DNA from 2 places in the Halorhodospira sp. 9621 genome. Region 2 is predicted to be linked to the other one. Evidence: predicted binding sites of a transcription regulator. Region 2 holds the regulator's gene; the other holds the start of a gene.
The links. The regulator sigma-54, encoded in region 2, starts transcription at its own class of promoters, with help from an activator protein. The targets are predictions, from matches to a motif close to TGGCANGNTNCNTGCTT.

Region 1 (4,157 bases), on a different contig from region 2:
GGATACGGCCGGCGCGGTAGGCCTCGCGGCCGGCCTCCACGCCCTTGCGCATGGCCGAGGCCATGAGCACCGGATCCCGCGCGCCGGCGATGGCGGTGTTGAGCAGCACGGCGTCACAGCCGAGCTCCATGGCGACGGCCACGTCGGAGGCGGTGCCCACGCCGGCGTCCACCAGGACCGGAACCTCCAGGCGGTCGACGATCTCCAGGATGTTGTAGCGGTTCTGGATGCCGAGCCCGGAGCCGATCGGCGCGGCCAGGGGCATCACGGCGACGCAGCCGATCTCCTCGAGCCGCTTGGCGGTGATCGGGTCGTCGCTGGTGTAGGCCATGACCTCGAAGCCCTCGGCCACCAGCTGCTCGGCGGCCTCGAGGGTTCCGGGGACGTCCGGGTAGAGGGTGCGCTCGTCGCCGATCACCTCCAGCTTGACCAGGTTGTGACCGTCGAGCAGCTCGCGGGCCAGGCGGCAGGTGCGCACCGCGTCCTTCACCGTATAGCAGCCGGCGGTGTTGGGCAGGATGGTGTAGCGATCCGGCGGCACGGCCTCGAGCAGGTTGGGCTCGTCCGGGTTCTGGCCGATGTTGCTGCGGCGCAGGGCGATGGTGACGATCTCGGCGCCACTTGCCTCGATGGCCGCACGGGCCTGCTCCATGTCGCGGTACTTGCCGGTACCGACCAGCAGGCGCGAGTGATACTCGCGCCCGGCGATGACCAGGGGATCGCGATCCGCCATCTTTGTCTTGAACTCCGTGCTTTGAGGGGAACCGGGTCAGCCGCCGCCGATGGCCTGGATGACCTCCATGCGGTCGCCATCAGCCAGCTGGTGATCACCGAGCTGGCTGCGGGGGACGATGGTCTCGTTAACCTCCACCGCCAGACGCTGCTGCTCGCTGATGCCGAGCCGCTGCAGAACATCGGCGCAGCTGGCGCCGGCGGGGAGGGTCATGCCCTCGCCGTTGACCTGGATCTGTATGCTGGTTGCTGTACTCATCGCGGATAGTCTAACGCGGTTGCGGCACTGCGGCACCGGTTGTCCTCGGCGCCGTGCAGCGCTATGATTTCACCGGTCCGCAGCGGGTGTAGCTCAATGGTAGAGCTCCAGCTTCCCACGCTGGCGATGTGGGTTCGATTCCCATCACCCGCTCCAATCCCTTCCCTGTCTTTGACCCGACAGCCCCGGGCTGCGTTCAGCCGGTCTCCGCCGCACGGCGGTCGATCAGATCGAGGTCCACGGCCAGGGCGCCGCGGTTGTGCAGCAGATCGGCCAGGGTGTAGCGATCCAGCACCGCCAGGAAGGCGTGCAGCGCCTCGTCGAGTACGGCGCGCACGGCGCAGTTGCCCTCGATCCGGCAGCGCTGATCCTCGTCCCGGAAGCACTCCACCAGGGTGAAGTCCTCCTCGGTGCGCCGCAGCAGCTCACCCAGGGCGATCGCCTCCGGCGGGCGGGCCAACCGGATCCCCCCACGCTTGCCGCGGACGGTCTCCACGAAGCCGTGGGCAGCCAGCCGGTTGACCACCTTCATCAGGTGGTTGCGCGAGATGTCAAAGCGCTCCGCGATCGCGCCAATGGTGACCAGCTCGCCCTGTGCCGCCCCAAGGGCGAGCAGGACCCGCAGGGCGTAGTCGCTGTGTCGGGTTAGACGCATGATCCGGCTCCGTTCGCTGCCCCGGACACTATAGCAGCGCCCGGGGCCATCCGGATCAGCCCAGGCCGACGATCAGCAGCGGCTCGCGGGTGATGCTGTAGAGGTAGAGGTAGCCGAAGACGGCGATGCCGCCGATGAACGCCGCCATGCGGATCTGCCGGGTGCGGCCTCGGCGCAGGGCGATCACCCCGAGGACGATGTAGGCGATCAGTCCGAGCAGCTTGACGGTGAGCCAGCCGTCGACGAAGGGGTACTGGGCGATCATCACCATCAGCACCACTGCCGTCAGCAGCAGCACGGTGTCGGCGACCTGCGGCGCCACCCGCAGGACCTTGTTCTCGAGCGCTGCAGAGCCACGGAACATCAGGATCCCCCGGGCGATAAACAGACCGAGACTGACCACGGCGGCCAGCGCGTGCGTCGACAGCAACACCTGGTGCATTCCTACCCCCTCGCGTCGTCCGTTTCGAAAAGAGGCTATTCTTCCTGCCGGTCGGGCCCGGCTGCAACCACGCACAACGCGCGCACCCCTTCGGTGCGCGCGCCGTCCGCTCCTGGTGCAGGCACGCCGCCGCGCGCGGGCGCGGCACCCGACCTCCCGCTTAACTCCTTGTTCCACCTAGCACGGCCCGACCTGGCACACCCCCTGCATGAGCACCCTGCGCGCCGCCCGTGGCGGTGGCCGCCCCTGACCCACGGATACAGCATAAGGTGCCCGACCATGAAAAAGCCTTTCCCGCTAGTCACCGCCGGCGGCCTGCTCCTCGGCCTCTCCGCCAACGCCCAGGCCGAGGAGATCGGCGCCGGCTGGAGCCTCTCCTCCAACGTGGCGATCACCTCCAACTACCTCTTTCGCGGCTTCTCCGAGAGCGACGAGGAGCCGGCCGTCCAGGGTGGCTTCGACCTGGACCACGCCTCCGGGGCGTACGTCGGCACCTGGGCGTCGAGCCTGCAGCCACAGGACGCCAGGGGCCCACTGGAGCTGGATTTCTACGGCGGCTTCGGCTTCGACCTGACCCCGGATATCTGGGGTGATGTGGGGCTGACCTTCTACACCTATCCGGACGACTCCGACTCCAACACGGTAGAAGCCTACGCCGGCGCCGGCACTGCCTTCGGCGAGGTGGAGGCGGACTTCTACGTCCACGTCTCCGACGATTATTTTGACGAAGACGAGAGCTCCGTCTATCTGGAGACCAACTGGATGACGCCGCTGGCCGCCGGCTTCTACGCCATGGCCCACCTCGGCTACCTGGTGATCGACTCCGACACCAACCTGGACGGCGCCGATGCCGCCCTGGGCGTCGGTTACGAGTACGGCACGCTCGATCTCAGCCTGGTGGGCACCTACAACAGCTCCGACGCGGCGGATGAAGACGACGACGAGACCCAGGTGGCCTTCACCGTGTCCCGCTCCTTCTAGCCGCACCCCCCTGCACCCGGGGGCGCCGGCCGGCGCCTCCGGTCGGGTTACCCCGCCCCGCCACGCTCCTCCAGCCCCCGCCGCAGCCCGACCGCCTCGGCCACGTGGCGCCCCTCGATGGGGTCGACCTCGTCGAGATCGGCCAGCGTCCGCGCCACCCGCAGCAGGCGGTGGTGCCCGCGCGGCGACAGGCCGATAACCTCGGTGGCCCGCTCCAGCGTCGCCTCGGCCTCTGGCACCAGTGCGCAGGCCGATTCGAGGGCCTCTCCGGCCAGTTCGGCGGCGATCACCCCGGAGCGCTGCCGCCGCCGCTCACGGGCCCGAGCCACCCGTTCGGCCACCACACCGCTCGGCTCGGCCGCCGGCGCGGCGGTCAGTTCCCGGGCACTGAGCCGCGGCACCTCCACGGCGATGTCGAAGCGATCCAGCAGGGGGCCGGTCATCCGGTCGCGATAACGCGCCACCTGTTCCGGCGTACAGCGACACACCCCGCGCGGATCGCCGTGGTAGCCGCAGGGGCAGGGGTTCATCGCCGCGACCAGCTGGAACGCCGCCGGGTAGGTCACCCGGGCGTTGCTGCGGGCGATGCTCACCTGGCGGGCCTGTAGGGGCTCGCGCAGCGCCTCCAGGGCGTTGCGCGGCAGCTCCGGGAATTCGTCGAGGAAGAGCACACCGCGGTGAGCCAGGGAGACCTCGCCGGGACGCGGCGGCTGCCCGCCACCGATCAGGGCGGCGGCGGAGACGGTGTGGTGCGGAGCGCGAAAGGCCGGCACCCGCCAGGTGGCCGGATCCACCCCCGCGCCGCTGACCGAGCGCACCGCCGCCGCCTCCAGCGCCTCGGCCTCCGGCAGCGGCGGCAGCAAACCCGGCAACCGCTCGGCGAGCATGCTCTTGCCGGTGCCCGGCGGCCCGCTGAGCAGCAGGTTGTGGCCGCCGGCGGCGGCCACCTCCAGCGCCCGGCGCGGTCCGGCCTGACCGCGGACCTCGGCCAGATCCGGGCCCCGGGGCCGCTGCTCGGCCGCCGCTGCCGGCCCCACCGGGGGCAGTGGATCACGGCCGTCCAGGTGGTCGAGGACCGCCAGCAGCCG
Region 2 (4,157 bases):
GAGGGCGACGCCGTGCTCACGCGGGGCGAGATGCGCATCACCGGGGATCGCATGGAGGTCTACACCGACGAGGACGGCGACCTGAGCCACGTCTACGTCGACGGCACGCCGGCCACCTACCGCTACCACCCCGAGAACCAGCCTCGCCCCGTGCATGCCGAGGCGAAACGCATGGAGTACTACTCCCGCGGTCCCGAACGTGCCCATTTCCAGGGCGATGCACATCTCTGGCAGGGGGATGCTCAAGTCACCGCCGAGACCATCGACGTCGACCTGGAGGGGCAGGTCATGAAGGCCCGCGGCGCCGAGGGGCAGCGGGCGCGGACCATCCTGTATCCGGCACGGCGCGAGGAGGAATGACCCGTTGGTGACGCTGCGCGCGGAGGGGCTGAGCAAGCGCTATCGCGGCCGCACCGTGGTCAACGGCGCGGGGCTGGAGGTCGCCGACGGTGAGATCGTCGGCCTGCTCGGCCCCAACGGGGCCGGCAAGACCACGTGCTTTTACATGGTCGTCGGCCTGGTGCAGGCCGACGAGGGGCGAATCACCCTGGAAGGCGACGACCTCACTCGGTTGCCCATTCACGCCCGGGCCCGATTGGGCATCGGCTACCTCCCCCAGGAACCCTCGGTCTTTCGTAAACTGAGCGTTGCGGATAACGTACGGGCCATCCTGCAGCTGCGCGACGACCTGGACGGCACTGAGCGCGAGCAGGAGCTGGATCGCCTGCTCGAGGAGTTCGGCGTGACCCACGTGCGCGACTCCCCGGGGATCGCCCTGTCCGGGGGCGAGCGCCGGCGCGTGGAGATCGCCCGCGCCCTCGCGGCGAATCCGCGGTTCATACTGCTTGATGAGCCATTCGCCGGGGTCGACCCCATCTCGGTGGGCGAGATCCAGCGGATCGTCCGCCAGCTGGCGCAACGGGGTATCGGCGTGCTGATCACCGACCATAACGTGCGCGAGACGCTGGGCATCGTGCAACGCGCCTACATCCTCAGTGACGGCGAGGTGCTGGCCGCCGGGGACGCCGAGAGCGTGCTGGCCAACCCGCGGGTACGCGAGGTGTACCTGGGCGAGGACTTCCGCCTGTGAGTGACGGACTACGGATGCTTCAAGCACAACGGACACGGCCATGAAGCAGTCGCTTCAGCTACGCATCGGTCAGCAGCTGACCATGACCCCGCAGCTGCAGCAGGCCATCCGGCTGCTGCAGCTCTCCAGCCTGGAGCTGCGCACCGAGATCCAGCAGGCCCTGGAGTCGAACTTCATGCTCGAGCTCGATGAGGAGGCCGAGCCCGGGCAGGAGCAGGAGCAGCAGGAAACGGAACCCCACGAGGACGAGGCACCGGCCAGCGAACCCGCCGGCGAGGACATCCCCGAAGACCTGCCCCTGGACACCTCCTGGGACGACATCTACGACGGCAGCACGGCACTGAGCGCCCCCGGCGACGAGGGTGCGCAGCGCGACACCCTCGACAACCGGCCGGCCGCCTCCGACAGCCTCCAGCAGCACCTGCACGCGCAGATCGAGCTCGAGGCCTTCTCCGCCCGGGAGCGCTCCATCGCCGAGGTCATCGTCGACGCCGTCGGCGACGACGGCTACCTGACCCAGAGCACCGAGGATCTGCTGGCCGGCTGTCCGGCCGACGAGCAAGTCAGCGCCGAGGAGCTAGAGGCGGTCCTGCAGCGTGTCCAGCGGCTCGACCCGACCGGCGTTGCCGCCCGCGACCCTCAGGAAGCGCTGTGCGTCCAGCTCGAGCAGCTTCCCGAGGACACGCCCTGGCGTGCGGAGGCGCAGCACGCCCTCCTCCACCACCTGGAGCTCATCGCCGAACGCCGCCATGACGACCTGGGCCGCGCCCTGGGGGTCGGCGAAGATGCCCTCGGCGGCATCCTCGGTCTGATCCAGAGCCTCGATCCACGCCCGGGCTCGCAGATCAGCGACACAACCCCGGACTACATCATCCCCGATGTCCTCGTCGTGCGCCGCGACGGCGTCTGGCAGGTGGAACTCAACGGCGAGACCGCCCCCCGCTTGCGCGTCAACGCGTATTACGCCAGCCTGATCCGCAGAGCGGACCGCAGCGCGGACAACCACTGCCTCCGCAACCATCTCCAAGAGGCGCGCTGGCTGATCAAGAGCCTGCGCAGCAGGAACGAGACCTTGCTGAAAGTGGCCAGCGCCATCGTAGAGCGGCAACAGGGGTTCCTCGACCACGGCGAGGAGGCGATGCAACCACTGGTTCTGCGCGAGATCGCCGAGGCGGTGGAGATGCACGAGTCCACCATCTCCCGCATCACCACCAACAAGTACATGCACACCCCGCGGGGCACCTTCGAGTTCAAGTACTTTTTCTCGAGCCACGTGCAGACCAGCGACGGCGGAGAGGCTTCGGCGACGGCGATCCGGGCGCGGATCCGCCGGCTGATCGCCGAGGAGGATCGGGCAAAACCGCTGAGTGACAGCGCGATTGCGCGTATCCTTCATGAGGAGGGGATCCAGGTGGCGCGTCGGACGGTCGCCAAGTACCGGGAGTCCCTGTCCATCGCATCGTCGGCGGAGCGCAGGGAGGCCCGGGGGCGCTGAGGCCCCCGGCTCCGCCGGCGGCAAAGGGGTTCAGGAGGCGGTATGCAGATCAAGCTCAGTGGGCATCATGTCGAGATCACCCCGGCCCTCCGGGCGCATGTGAACGAGAAGATGCAACGCATCCAGCGCCACTTCGACCACGTCATCGATACCGAGGTGATCCTCACGGTGGAGAAGAAGCAGCAGAAGGCCGAGTCGGTCATCCACATCGGGGGTGGCGGCGGGCGCGTTTTTGCCGATGCCATCGAGGAGGATCTCTATGCAGCCATTGACGTGCTCGTGGACAAGCTTGACCGTCAGGTCCTGAAACACAAAGAGAAGGCCGTCGATCAGCGACGGCAGGGCGCGTCCCTCAAGGCCAGCCTTTAAGGCGGCGGGACGCGGTTCAGCGGGCCAGCCGATCGGACACTCCATGGACATCGAGCAACTCATCACGCCGGAACGTGTTCGCTGCGAGAGCGGCATCGAGGACAAGGAGCAGGTGCTCCTGCGCATAGGCGAGCTGATCGGGGCCAGCGGCGACGGCCTCGACGCCCGGGAGATCAGCAACCGGTTGCTGGCCCGTGAGCGACTGGGCAGCACGGGCCTGGGGCACGGCGGCGCCGCGCCCCACGCCCGCATCGACGGGATCGACCGCGCCATCGGGGCCCTCATCCGCCTGGACCGGGGCATCGATTTCGACGCCTTCGACAAGGCACCGGTGGACCTGCTCTTCGCCCTCGTCGTACCCGAGCACTTCACCGACGAGCACCTGCAGATCCTCGCCAGCCTTGCCGAGATGTTCAGCGACAGCAGCCTGTGCGAGCGGCTGCGCCGCTCCTCGGACGGGGACGAGCTGCAGATGGCCCTGCGCGAATGGCAGTCGCACGCCGACCCATCGTGAACGCGGCCGAGAACCGGCCGGTCATCCCCGGCCTGCTGATGGCGGTCCACGGCCGCGGGATCCTGCTGGAGGGCCCCAGCGGCGTGGGCAAGAGCGACGCCGCCCTGGCGCTGCTCGACCGTGGTCACGCCCTGGTGGCCGACGACGCCGTACAGCTGCGCCGCGACGGTGATCGCCTGCTCGGCGCCGGTCCGCAGCAGGGGCGGGGCCTGCTCTGCCTGCGCGACCTCGGCCTGGTGGACATCACCGAACTCTACGGCCCCGCGGCGCTGCGCAGCGAGACCGCCGTGGCTCTGTGCATCCAGCTCCAGCGCGCTCCCGGCCCCACCGAAGCCGAGGCCGCCCTGCACGGCCGGCGCGATCACCGCGAACTGCTCGGCCTGGCCCTACCCCGGGTGACCCTGACCGACAGCGAACGCCGGCCGCTGGCGCCGCTGATCGAGGCCGCCGCCGGCCGCCTCGTCGCGGAGGTCGCAACACACCAGCGCAGCGGCCGGAACCACGGGGTGCCGGCATGAGCGAACTGCGCCTGATCGTGGTCAGCGGCCTGTCGGGCTCGGGCAAGAGCGTCGCCCTGCACACCCTGGAAGACGCCGGTTACTACTGCATCGATAACCTGCCAGTGAGCCTGATCGGCGAGCTGGCCCGCTACGCGCAGAATCGCGACGCACCCACCGGCGAGCGCTTCG

Region 1: LRF89_RS05895 (TorF family putative porin) is a predicted target of sigma-54. The motif match lies at 2,282-2,298, and genes of this name have one in related genera.

What each region holds. Positions count from the first base shown of each region.
Region 1 covers NZ_JAJNRD010000008.1:47,475-51,631, reverse strand. The annotation lists gene LRF89_RS05920 (thiazole synthase) at 1-733, opposite strand, end outside; gene thiS (sulfur carrier protein ThiS) at 770-973, opposite strand; tRNA gene LRF89_RS05910 (tRNA-Gly) at 1,074-1,147, shown strand; gene LRF89_RS05905 (RrF2 family transcriptional regulator) at 1,188-1,646, opposite strand; gene LRF89_RS05900 (SirB2 family protein) at 1,702-2,088, opposite strand; gene LRF89_RS05895 (TorF family putative porin) at 2,368-3,069, shown strand; gene LRF89_RS05890 (YifB family Mg chelatase-like AAA ATPase) at 3,117-4,157, opposite strand, start outside.
Region 2 covers NZ_JAJNRD010000007.1:14,459-18,615, forward strand. The annotation lists gene lptA (lipopolysaccharide transport periplasmic protein LptA) at 1-360, shown strand, start outside; gene lptB (LPS export ABC transporter ATP-binding protein) at 365-1,090, shown strand; gene LRF89_RS05225 (RNA polymerase factor sigma-54) at 1,131-2,585, shown strand; gene hpf (ribosome hibernation-promoting factor, HPF/YfiA family) at 2,628-2,954, shown strand; gene LRF89_RS05235 (PTS sugar transporter subunit IIA) at 2,998-3,468, shown strand; gene LRF89_RS05240 (HPr kinase/phosphorylase) at 3,441-3,986, shown strand; gene rapZ (RNase adapter RapZ) at 3,983-4,157, shown strand, end outside.